4 regions of the Pseudoalteromonas sp. 2CM37A genome follow, and region 1 is predicted to be linked to each of the others. Evidence: predicted binding sites of a transcription regulator. Region 1 holds the regulator's gene; each other region holds the start of a gene.

Region 1 (3,158 bases):
TACGACGTAGCAAAGCGCTTTTTAACGCTTGTTGGCGATGCTGAAGTCGCACAAGCCGGTCAAAAAATTAATGCTAAAAGTATTACCTACGATATGCAGCAGCAGCTTATTAGCGCAGAAAAAGACGAAAACTCTACGGATCGTGTCCACACAATTTTAGTGCCTGTTGAAGCAAAAATTAAAGAAAAAACAGGTAACGAAGGTCAACCATGAGCACCTTAAAAGCAGAACTATTAGCAAAAAGCTATAAAGGCCGCCAAGTTGTAAAAAATGTAGGCCTTGAAGTGGAAGCCGGCAGCATTGTTGGCTTATTGGGCCCTAATGGCGCAGGTAAAACCACCACCTTTTACATGATTGTAGGGTTAGTACCTAGCGACAAAGGTAAAATTTCTATTGATGATAACGACATTACGTTATTACCTATGCACAGCCGCGCCCGTTTAGGCATTGGCTATTTGCCGCAAGAGTCATCAATATTTAGAAAGCTGACAGTTTATCAAAACCTAATGGCTATTTTAGAAACGCGTAAAGAGCTCAATAAAGCCGCGCGAGAAGAAACGCTTAACAACTTACTTGATGAATTTAGTATTCAGCATATTCGCGATAGCCAAGGTATGGCGCTTTCTGGTGGTGAACGCCGCCGTGTAGAAATTGCCAGAGCACTGGCAGCTAACCCTAAATTTATTTTATTGGATGAGCCTTTTGCTGGTGTTGATCCGATTTCAGTGTTAGATATAAAGAAAATAATAGAACATCTTAAAAACCGTGGCATTGGCGTATTAATTACCGATCACAATGTAAGAGAAACCCTTGATGTTTGTGAAAAAGCCTACATTGTTTCTCATGGGGAGCTAATTGCATCTGGCACCCCAGAACACGTATTAAATGACAAAACTGTACGCGATGTTTATTTAGGCGAGCAATTTAGGCTGTAACATTTAAGCCACACCTACAAGCATCTGCTAATATTAATTATAACAACATAAAAGGATTGTTAGAGATACATGAGGCAATCATTACAGCTGCGCATGGGCCAGCAACTTACAATGACTCCACAATTGCAACAAGCGATTCGCTTGCTGCAGCTCAGTACATTGGATCTCCAGCAAGAAATACAAGAAGCACTTGATAGCAACCCGCTATTAGAAGTAGAAGAGCAAGATTACACGGAAGAGTCGGCTGGAAAAAATGAACAAAAAGCAGATACGGATGATGTAACCGTAAGCGCATCGGCTGACGATACAACCAGCGAGTACGAGCAAGACAGTGGCGAAGCTTTAAATAAAGACACCGTTAGCGATGATATGGCAATGGATGTAACTTGGGATGAGTACATGAGCGCAGCCCCTGCGGCATCCTCAGGCCCAATGCCAGAAGATGAGTCTATTTATCAAGGTGCCTCTACTGAAACGCTACATGAGTATTTAATGTGGCAGCTTCAGCTTACTCCTTTTAGCCCAACTGACGAAGCCATTGCTATTGCCATTGTAGAAGCTGTAGATGACTCGGGTATTTTAACGCTAAGTTGCGAAGAAATTTTAGAAAGCTTTAACCAAGAAAACGATGACGAAGTTGAAGTTGAACTTGATGAAATAGAAGCCGTTTTAAAACGTATTCAGCTATTTGACCCTGTAGGTATAGCCGCGCGCAGTTTACAAGAGTGCTTGTGTATTCAGCTAAACCAGTTTGATAAAGACACCCCTTTTATAGAACAAACTAAAATGATCTTAACCGATCACATTGATCTATTAGCGGCACGCGACTATCGTACATTAATGAAAAAGACTAAGCTTAAAGAAGACGAGCTTAAAGAGGTCATGACCCTAATACATACCCTCAACCCAAAACCTGCAGATACAATAGTAAGGGAAGAGTCAGAGTATGTAATACCGGATGTGTCGGTTAAAAAAATAAAAGGCCGCTGGGTGGTAGAGCTAAACCCAGATAGCATGCCAAAAATACGCGTAAATAGTCAGTACGCGGCTATGTCACGTACCGTAAAATCAAGTGGTGATAGCCAATTTATTCGCTCTCACTTACAAGAAGCTAAATGGTTTATAAAAAGCCTTGAAAGCAGAAACGACACGCTGCTCAAAGTAACAAACTGTATTGTAAAACAGCAACAAGCATTTTTTGAACATGGCCCAGAAGCCATGAAGCCAATGGTTTTAAACGATGTTGCTGAAATGGTAGAAATGCATGAATCGACAATTTCGCGTGTTACTACGCAAAAATATATGCATACGCCACGTGGTATTTTTGAGCTTAAGTATTTTTTCTCAAGCCACGTAAGCACTGAAAACGGCGGAGAGTGTTCATCAACCGCAATACGTGCCCTAATTAAAAAGCTAATTGCCGCGGAAAACTCAGCTAAACCATTGAGTGATAGTAAAATTGCGGATATATTGGCAGAGCAAGGAATTAAAGTAGCTAGACGCACAATAGCAAAATACCGTGAATCGCTAGCTATTCCACCGTCAAATCAGAGAAAGAGTTTGATATAAGACGTAAAAAACAAAGAGGAAATGCTTATGCAACTAAACCTAACTGGTCGTCACGTAGAAGTAACTGATTCACTTAGAGACTATGTAAATAATAAATTTGCAAAGCTAGAAAGGCACTCAGATCATATTAGCAATGTGCATGTCATTCTCGATGTAGAAAAACTCAACCAAAAAGCAGAAGCGACTATTCATGTAAGTGGCGCAGATTTATTTGCCTCAACAGAGCACCAAGATATGTATGCCGCTATAGACTCGTTGATTGACAAGCTCGATCGTCAAGTCATAAAACATAAAGAGAAGCTTGCTAGACACTAATATTATGAAATTAAGTACATTAGTATGCCAGGACTGCAGCAAAGCTGCGGTCCTTTTTAGTAGTAAAAAAAGAATTTTAGAGTTTATCAGTGAGCTTGCTCATGAAAAGCTCCCCTACTTACCACAACAAGATATTCTTAATGCGCTGGCAAGCAGAGAAAAGCTAGGCAGTACAGGCATTGGCCGGGGGATCGCCATTCCTCATGGCAGAATGGGTGGCGTAGAAGAGCCGCTGGCTTTAGTACTTGTTAGCGACACGCCTGTTAACTTTGATGCTATTGATAACTGCCCTGTTGATATTTTTGTTGCACTCATCGTACCAGATGGCGATAACCAACA
Region 2 (3,158 bases), on a different contig from region 1:
TTGGCGAAAGCGGAGAGGCAAAAGGGTCTGCGGTTGCTGAAGAAGCCGTTGATAATTTAACAATTAAAGTCACAGATGCTTCTGGGCAACTGGTTAGAACTATCGATATGGGTTCGCAAGCAGCGGGTGCAGTGCGCTTTAGCTGGGATGGTAATAATGAATCCGGTGAGCGCCTACCAGAGGGCGAATACACTATTACTGCAGAGGGCAGTACCAACGGCGAGTTTTCAAGCTTACCGGTGGCAACATTCAAAAACATTGAAAGCGTTAATATCAACGGCTCTAGTGGCATTATTATTAACACTAAAGAGGGTGCGGTTAGGTTGACTGATGTCGCAGAGATCGCATAACCAATTAAAAAGTATTTCGCCTGCTAGCAGGCTATTAGATTCAAAGTTAGAGGTGAATTATGAGCTTTAATATCGCACTTACAGGCCTAGCTGCCGCTCAAAAAGACTTAGACGTAACAGCAAATAATATTGCTAATGTAAACACCACCGGTTTTAAAGAATCGCGTGCTGAATTTGCCGATGTATACGCTGCATCTGTTTTTAGTGCAGGTAAAACTAAAAACGGTGATGGTGTGCAAACAACCATGGTTGCACAGCAATTCCACCAAGGGTCACTGCAATTTACTAACAACTCGTTAGACTTAGCGATTACCGGCGAAGGGTATTTTGCAATGACCGACGACATTTCGTCGCAAGATTTAACTTACACTCGTGCAGGTGCCTTTAAGCTAAACCAAGATAACTTTATGGTTGATGCCAAAGGTAATTATTTGCAAGCTTTTCCAGTCGACGAGTCTACAGGTGATACCACATCGGTTAGTTTAAGTACTACAGACCCAATTCAAATTCCTGACTCATCAGGCTCACCTCGCGCAACCGAAAACGTATTTTTATCGTTTAACTTAGATGCAACTGCAGATCCTACAGGCCTGAGCTTTGATCCAACTTCAAGTGGTACGTATAACTCGTCAACGTCAACAACGGTATATGATTCACTAGGTGAGCCACATATTTTACAGTACTTTTTTGCTAAACAAGATCCTACAGTGGCAGGTAATTCTGAAAACAGCTGGGATGTATATGCCACACTTGATGGCAAGGTAGTAGATAGTACATCTGGTGCAGAGCAAACAACTACACCATATAGCCCTATTACCACACTTGGATTTGATTCAAGCGGTTTACCAGCAACGACAGGCGTCGATGCGAATACTACATCAACATTTAATGAAGTGACTTTAGGAGAAACCCCAGGTGGGCTATCATCTTTACTTGATAATGGGGCAACATTTCCAGATGCTGGTATAGAAGTTAACTGGCGCGATGAAAACAACACTGCAGGAAGAATACCAACGCAATATTCTAGTGGTTTTGAAGTAAAAGCACTTGATCAAGACGGTTCTACAGTGGGTCGTTTAGCGGGTATTGATATTGGCACAGACGGTAAAATTGTTGCCTCATACAGTAATGGTGATTCAACCTACTTAGGCCAAGTTGCTATGGTTCGCTTTCCAAACTCTCAAGGCCTTTCGCAAGTAGGTGATACCAGCTGGAAGCAAAGTATTGACTCTGGAGAGCCAGTGGCCGGTGAAGCAGGAACAGGGACTTTTGGTAGTATTAATTCATCCGCGCTTGAGCAATCAAATACCAACTTAACAAACGAATTAGTTGATTTGATTACCGCTCAACGTAACTACCAAGCAAACTCTCGAGCACTTGAAGTTAACTCAACAATTCAGCAAAGTATTTTGCAGATTCGATAAGTTAACCTTATTTTTGGTTAAAATTCTAAGGCTGCATTTTTGCAGTCTTTTTTTTAGCTGTGCCGCTATTCTTATTGCAACTAAGTCCTTTCAATATTCTTCATAAATTGCGTCAAATTTAATCTGGCATCTATTTTGCATTTATCAACTCAGAGATTTTTTATGTGAGTCGATGTTATGGACAAAATGGTCTACATTGCAGCCTCTGGCGCTAAGCAAAGCCTACAAGGGCTTGCACTTAAAGCCAATAATTTGGCAAACGCAAACACCACAGGCTTTAAAGCTGACTTTGCGCAAGCGCGCTCTATGCAAGCATTTGGCGAGGGCTTACCAACGCGCGTGTTTTCTATGCAAGAGCGTCCAGGTTCTAACATGACCTCTGGCGGCATAATCGAAACAGGGCGAGATTTAGATATTGCCATGAGCGATAACGCCTGGCTTGCCGTTCAAGATGACTCAGGTAACGAAGCCTATACAAAAGTAGGCACGCTAAACATTACTGCGCAAGGTATGTTGGTAACAAGTCATGGTCGTCAAGTTATTGGCGAAGGTGGCCCCGTAATTTTACCGGTTCCTATTGAAAAAATAAGTTTTAGTGAAGATGGCGCCATACAGGTTCGCCCTCAAGGGGCGCCTGCAAATTTTTTAGAAGAAGTAGACACGCTGCGCGTTGTTGAAGGAAACAGCAGAGAGCTTGAAAAAGGCAACGATGGTTTGTTTAGACCTGTACCAGGGCAAACCGTCGATACCTCTGCAAATGTAAAAGTGTTAAGTGGTGCACTGGAAATGTCTAACGTTAATCCAGTTCACGAAATGGTCGATATGATCAACCACCAACGTCAATTTGAGTTACAAGTAAAACTAATGAAAACAGCTGAAGAGATTGACGAACGTCAAGATCAGTTGATGCGCATAGTTTAACTTTAAAATGAGGGCATACTTATGAATCCTGCATTGTGGATAAGTAAAACAGGGCTAGACGCTCAACAAACTGATATTTCAGTTATTTCAAATAACTTGGCGAATGCCAGTACCGTAGGTTACAAAAAAAGCCGAGCTATTTTTGAAGATTTACTGTATCAAAACATCAACCAGCCTGGCGGGCGCTCTTCACAAGATACCGAGCTGCCATCTGGCCTAATGCTAGGTGCGGGTGCAAAAGTGGTTGCTAACCAAAAAGAGTTTACCCAAGGTAATATGCTCACCACCGAAAACTCACTCGATTGGATGATTTCAGGCGAAGGTTTTTTTGAAGTGCTGCAACCCGATGGCAATATAGCGTATTCGCGTAATGGGCAATTTACTACCGATGAAGACGGCCGCATTGTTACCTCAGGTGCAGGTTTTGTTGTTCAGCCCGAAATGAATGTACCCGATGATGCGC
Region 3 (3,158 bases), 110 kb from region 1:
CTAGCAAAGCAAGCTGTGCTTAAAATACCCAAATAGCATGTAAAAAGGGCTGGTTTTCTATTTTATTAGTCCCTAACTTGTTGTACCAATAGCGCCACTCTACCCCTACCATTAACTGCTGCGGGTTTAAATTAAAGTTTTGCCCTACATCCCAATGCACAGCGGGTTGAGCAAGCAACCACTCATTAACTTTATTGCCTAGTTCGTCATCACGCCCAGAAATATATTCTACGTGGCCGGTAAAATAAAATGCTTGGCTAGCTAGTGTAAAAGGAGCACCCCATGCAAGGTCTATAAAAATGCTGTTGTCTTGCTTGGCTAGCTGTTCTTTTTCCACGCCGCCGTTGGCATCAATGTAACCTGCAAATGTAGTTGTTAAAAAATCAAAGCCTGGGGCATCCCAGCTGAGCTTGATGCCTGGGGTGTACTTCATTAACCCCTCTTCACCGGCGTTTATACCAAACACTAAACCTGTGTCTTTTATTGCACCATAACGCACAGAGGTATCAAAGACTTTTGATAAGCTAAGTGTTGTGTACCACTCGCCATATATACCCGTATCTTGAAAACCATCACTAAGGCTGTCGTTTAAAAAGTCGATAAAAAAGTAGTTATCACCTAAGTCATGCTCTGAGGCATGCTCTATGGTGTAGGTGCGTGTAAATGACGACTCCCCGGTAAAGGGATTTAAGGCATCGCCAAAATTTGTGTGAAGCTGTGTGACGCTCCAATTTTCTGCTAGTGCTGAGTGAGACAAAAGCAGTATAGATGTTGTAAACAGTGTTTTTAAAAAATTCATGATTTATTTACATAACCCCAATTAAAATGCGGCGTGAGTATATCAGTGAGCATTCACCAACTAAAGAGATTAAATAAGTACAAAGGCTGATTTTTAAAATCTAAGCAGTAAAGCCCAGTAGCGCGGCTTTAAAAGAGCAGCGTTAGCCCTGTATAAAACACCTGAATTAATCATTACGCAGGTAATAAATAAGCACCTTTATATTTTGTATACCCTTGCTTAGCTTATTTACTGGGTTTTATTTAGAGGTTGTAGCGCATGCAATATTAAGCTGAGCTTTAAAGGCAATTTAATAACGGCGTGAATTGTAAGACTAAACACATTAGGTAGCTGTATTACACAGACTACGCCTTATTGAGCATAAACAAATTTCAACTCTTTCGATAAACAGCCACAGCTTTTTTACTACTGTGCACAATTTACAAAAATAAGTGCATAAAATTCATATTCTACGTCTCTCCCTTTTTAACCCTACGTACCCAATTAAAAATAAAGCATTATGTATCAACAACTTAAATAAATAAACTTGGTAGGCATAGGCTTTGCTTCATGTATTGCAAGTTAAATGGTAGCAATGGCTACATACAACAAATTACACAACGGGAGACATTATGAGTAACTCACAACACCCAATTGAATTTACAGCCCCAGGTATGGATAACGAATCAGCAAAAAAAACAATTGAAACACTCGATAACCGACTCGTAGCACTTTTAGACTTACAACTTACTTTAAAGCATATTCACTGGAATGTAGTAGGCCCAAGCTTTATTGGTGTGCATGAAATGTTAGACCCACAAGTCGATGCTATTCGCGAAATGACCGACACCATCGCGGAGCGTATTGCTACATTAGGCGGTACGCCACAAGGTACACCTAAGTCAATTGTAGATCGCCGCACATGGGAAGAATACTCATTAGGTAAAGCCTTTGTAGTAGAGCATTTAGGTGCATTAGACAAAGTATACAGTGGCGTAAACGCCGACCACCGCAAAGCCATTGGCACGCTGTCTGAATTAGACCCAGTATCAGAGGATATGATCACCAGCCAGCTAGGTGACTTAGAGCAGTTTCAATGGTTTGTACGTGCACACATTGAATCGTCTGCAGGTAAACTAAATCATTAATTTATTACCCACTTTGCCATACAAGGAATGTTAATAAGAGTTAAAGGACTAATAAAGATACAAGGAGACGTTACATAAGTAGGTACAGGATGAAGTGCAAACTACAAGGACCCGTTGCTTATTACATAAAGGATGTAGTAAATGCACCAAGGATGATTAAAGCTTGCTAACGGATTTGGTAAACCTACAAGGATTGTTAAAATACAAACGCCTAGCCATGCTAAGCGTTTGTATTTTTTACCACTTTAAAGCTTAAAACTATCCCAAGGACCAGTAATAGCCAACGTTTTAGTTGGCATGTATACATTTACAAACAAGGTTTGCCCGTCAGGTGAAAAACACGCCCCAGCAAGCTCTGTTTGCGCATACAATTTAGCAAAGTTATACACCTCTCCTTTGGGTGTCACCCCGCGTAAATGGTTATTCACCGTGTCTGTGTATTGATCCTCACATACAATTAAATGCCCGTTAGGTGCTACCGTTAAATTATCACCAAAGTTGTATAACGACTCGTTTGTACTTTCTACAAATAGTTGTATTTTACCAGGCTCATTTTGCTCTAACTCAGTGCCTTCGTTTTTTGAAGGTGTGTACTTCATTACCTGACCTAACTGCTTTTTGCCCCCATTAGTACAGCAAAAATAAAGCTCATTTTTACCCCAATGTATTCCCTCTCCTCGTGCAAATAAGGCTGCACCTTTTTTATAACCTTGCTTACGTAGGTCATCATTTGGGCTTTTAGGGTCTGTGAGCGTTATCCATTCAACTAAAAGGTCGCTGTGTAATGGCATGGCTGGTGAATCCCAATTTCGGCTATCAAACTGAGGTTGGTTTTTAATTACCATAGCTTGCAATGTGCCGCCTTTATTTAACTTACCGCGATGATGAGGAATAAACCGATAAAACAAACTATCGCCTCTATCTTCAGTTAAATAAACAATACCGGTTTGTGGGTCTATTGCGGCGGCTTCATGATTAAACCGGCCCATATCATATAATGGCTCTGGCTTAATTAGGCCTTTGGCGCTGGCTGGTACCTCAAAAATGTAACCGTGAGATTGAGACAAGCCATCGCTTTTATCCATAACGGTTTCTTCGCAGGTTAGCCAACTGCCCCACGGCGTTACACCGCCTGAGCAGTTTCTTATTGTGCCACACAGCGATAAATACTCTTGTTCGCGTTTTTGCTCTTTTAAGTTATAAATTATATGGCTAGTGCCCCCAGGCAAAGC
Region 4 (3,158 bases), on a different contig from region 1:
ACGAATATCTGCCCCAAAACCCAGCATGTTGCTGCCCAATTTAGTGAGCTTACCTTTAGAGTCGATGGCTTCAAGCATGGTTAGTAAGTTTGCCGCTTGCGTGCATTGCTGCGCTGTTGGCGTATCAAGCAAGGTGAGTTCGCTAATATTTGCGCCCCACTGTTTTGCCTCCAGCATAAGTTGGCTTATGTCTGAGGTGAGTATTTCCGGGCTATCGTGGCTATTACGTCGCTCAAATGTTTGTTTAGAGCCAAGCCTGTAAACAACCCCTGGCTCTATTCGCCCTGCACGCCCCGCTCGCTGCACAGCAGAGGAGCGCGATATACTTTGTGTTGTAAGCTCAGTTACGCCTGTTTTCAAGTTATAGCTCGCCGCGCGGCGTTTGCCGCTATCAATAACAATGCGAATGCCTTCAATGGTTAAACTGGTTTCGGCTACATTGGTGGTAAGCACTATTTTGCGCATCCCCTCAGGCGCAGGGGCAATCGCCGCTTGCTGATTGGCTTTATCTTGCTCGCCAAATAACGTGGCAACTAGGCAGTTACTTGGTAAATCATTAAGGGCCTGCTGCACACGTACTATTTCAAATTGCCCAGGTAAAAAGACTAATGCACTACCGCTTTGCTCATTGAGTGCTTGCTTAACGATATTAGGAATGGCATCTAACCAGCGGCTCTCATCTTTTATTGGTATATATACTTCGTCAATTGGGTAACTACGCCCGCTTGATTGTATAACCGGGCAATCAAAAAATTGCGTATAGCGCTCGGTATCAAGGGTGGCCGACATAAGTAGTATGGTTAAATCGTCGCGCAGCGCACTTTGGGTCTCTAAAGCAAAGGCCAGTGAAGTGTCGGCTGCAATTGAGCGCTCATGAAATTCATCAAATATCAGTAAATCTATATCGCTTAATTCGGGGTCGTTTTGTAGCATGCGGGTAAGCATACCCTCAGTGACTATTTCAAGGCGCGTATTACTACTTACTTTACTCTCGCCGCGTACTCGCAAACCAACACTCTGCCCCACTTTTTCGTTTTGGCACTGTGCTAAGTAATTGGCAATATTACGTGCAGCTAAGCGGCGCGGCTCAAGCATTACAATACGTTTAAAATGGCCGTCGCGCATAAGCTGTAGCGGCAACCAGGTTGATTTACCCGCCCCAGGCGGTGCTTGTAATAACGTTATGGGGTTACTTTGTAATGTAGTTAGAAGTTGTTGATATATGTTTTGAACCGGCAGCACTGCTATTTACCCAAAATTGCTTTGTAGGCATTGTAACAAAAACCAATAATAAACGCGCCGCAAAAGCAGATGAGTTTACGCGTATCCATAATCAGAAATAATTACAGACCGCTCTGTACATTTTTTAAGAACATACGCGCTGCAATAAAAGTAACGCCTCGCTTAAATATATAAATTAATGATTATAAACACAAAATAAAAATTTGACTGGTTGGTACACGCTTTGCTCCTTTTATACTGAACGTTATTTAAAACTAAGTAAGGAGATACTTATGAACAGCGATCGTATGAAAGGTAATTGGAACGAACTTAAAGGTAAGGCGCAACAAAAATGGGGCGATCTTACTGACGACGATTTAGACAAAATTGAAGGTAGCCGTACAGAGCTAGTGGGTAAAATCCAGCAACAGTACGGTAAATCTAAAGAAGAAGCAGAGCGTGAAGTAGATGAGTTTGAAAAAACTCACTAATCGCTAACTTCTAAAAAAACCGCCATTTGGCGGTTTTTTGTTTACTAGTAACGACCTAAATTAAATTGAATAAAGCTTTCCTTAAATAATTTAAAATTATTTGTTTAAATTACGGCTTTGACTCTATCTATTTTACAATTTTACGGTGTATCCATAATGACTTAACGAAAAATATTGTTCCTATTTTTTATCTTTAGTTATATTCTTTTATAGGTAATATTGCAATCGCGATGGAATGAATGCGGTTAACTATAAATTTAAAGGAGCTTATATGAATAATAATGCTGTAGTGTCAGCTTTAAGTGGTGTGACGGATTTATTTGGTGGGTTTTCTCTTCAAAGAGGAGACAATGACAAAAAACAAATCTGGGAAGGAAAAAGTCACATAGCTAATCACTCTTTTGTATCCGAATTACAAATATTGCTCAATAAATTAGGAACATATAAATCAAAAATTGATGGTGATTTTGGCTTAAAAACTGCGCTCGCATTAAAGTTATTCCAATGGAACGCCAAATCAGCACCGTATCGATTAAAAAATTTGAGGGTTATTAATCAACTGCCCACCTTTAAGGGAAGTACCTCTGGATAAACTGACAAAGCAACTCGTCGAGAGCTTAATATCTGGGCCGCTAGCAATTTTCGATGTACAGGTGACTTGCTAAGGTTAAGAGAAGCAACTTTTACTAATATAGAGCTTAATCCTAACTTCAAATTAATTGCGAACCAAAATGTATTGAAAGGTGAGTTTGTAGTTTCAGCTACCTTAATTACTGAGATAAAAGCAATGAACATTGAAGCAAAAAAACTAGGCTTAAAATTGGTTTTAAACCAGACAATAAGACAGCTTGGAATTTCTCCAAGTGGCGCTGTAGTAACGCCAGCAAAACGCAGCCAACATTATATTGGGCATGCTTTAGATTTAAATATTGTTGATGGCTCTAATTGGAACAACTCAACCGCCTTTAAAACTAAAAGTGCTACGACTTCAGCGGTTAAATTTATTGATATAATGAAAAAAAGAGGGCTTCGATGGGGAGGCGACTTTACCAGGATGGATTCTCCTCACTTCGATAAGCAGCTCTCAGCTTCAACATTCGACTATGAAGCCAAGCATTTTTTTAACCAATCATCAATTGCAAACAATCAGATGATTCCACTTTTTATATAGGATACTAAAATGAAAAAAATCCTATTAGGGTGCTTTGCTTTTAGCGTAATCGGCTGCACTGGGGTAGTAACTGCTGTACAAACATCTTCAGAGAAACAGCTATGCGATGACTATAATAATGATAAAGCTATTATTATTATAGGAAATACACCATTTGAAGATTCTGAGTGGTATGCAGACTGGTCATCAATCCTCAATAGCTTTGTTATCGCAAACAATGAGTTTTTACATGTATATAGAGCCAGCCAATTTAAACATACAGATTTAAAAAATTA

What was found. The regulator sigma-54, encoded in region 1, starts transcription at its own class of promoters, with help from an activator protein. The targets are predictions, from matches to a motif close to GTTGGCACGNNNNTNGNNT.
Region 2: a site for sigma-54 is predicted at 1,897-1,915, ahead of MTF68_RS12490 (flagellar basal body rod protein FlgF). Genes of this name have one in related genera too.
Region 3: a site for sigma-54 is predicted at 1,329-1,347, ahead of dps (DNA starvation/stationary phase protection protein Dps). Genes of this name have one in related genera too.
Region 4: a site for sigma-54 is predicted at 1,453-1,471, ahead of MTF68_RS11740 (CsbD family protein). Genes of this name have one in related genera too.

What each region holds. Positions count from the first base shown of each region.
Region 1 covers NZ_JALNTJ010000003.1:243,080-246,237, reverse strand. The annotation lists gene lptA (lipopolysaccharide transport periplasmic protein LptA) at 1-213, shown strand, start outside; gene lptB (LPS export ABC transporter ATP-binding protein) at 210-935, shown strand; gene MTF68_RS08470 (RNA polymerase factor sigma-54) at 1,005-2,504, shown strand; gene hpf (ribosome hibernation promoting factor) at 2,532-2,819, shown strand; gene MTF68_RS08460 (PTS sugar transporter subunit IIA) at 2,824-3,158, shown strand, end outside.
Region 2 covers NZ_JALNTJ010000005.1:12,223-15,380, forward strand. The annotation lists gene MTF68_RS12480 (flagellar hook assembly protein FlgD) at 1-350, shown strand, start outside; gene flgE (flagellar hook protein FlgE) at 410-1,774, shown strand; gene MTF68_RS12490 (flagellar basal body rod protein FlgF) at 1,952-2,695, shown strand; gene flgG (flagellar basal-body rod protein FlgG) at 2,717-3,158, shown strand, end outside.
Region 3 covers NZ_JALNTJ010000003.1:352,280-355,437, reverse strand. The annotation lists gene MTF68_RS09005 (nucleoside-binding protein) at 20-799, opposite strand; gene dps (DNA starvation/stationary phase protection protein Dps) at 1,411-1,926, shown strand; gene MTF68_RS08995 (alkaline phosphatase PhoX) at 2,172-3,158, opposite strand, start outside.
Region 4 covers NZ_JALNTJ010000004.1:365,915-369,072, forward strand. The annotation lists gene hrpB (ATP-dependent helicase HrpB) at 1-1,242, opposite strand, end outside; gene MTF68_RS11740 (CsbD family protein) at 1,515-1,712, shown strand; gene MTF68_RS11745 (peptidoglycan-binding domain-containing protein) at 1,984-2,304, shown strand; gene MTF68_RS11750 (M15 family metallopeptidase) at 2,371-2,883, shown strand; gene MTF68_RS11755 (hypothetical protein) at 2,893-3,158, shown strand, end outside.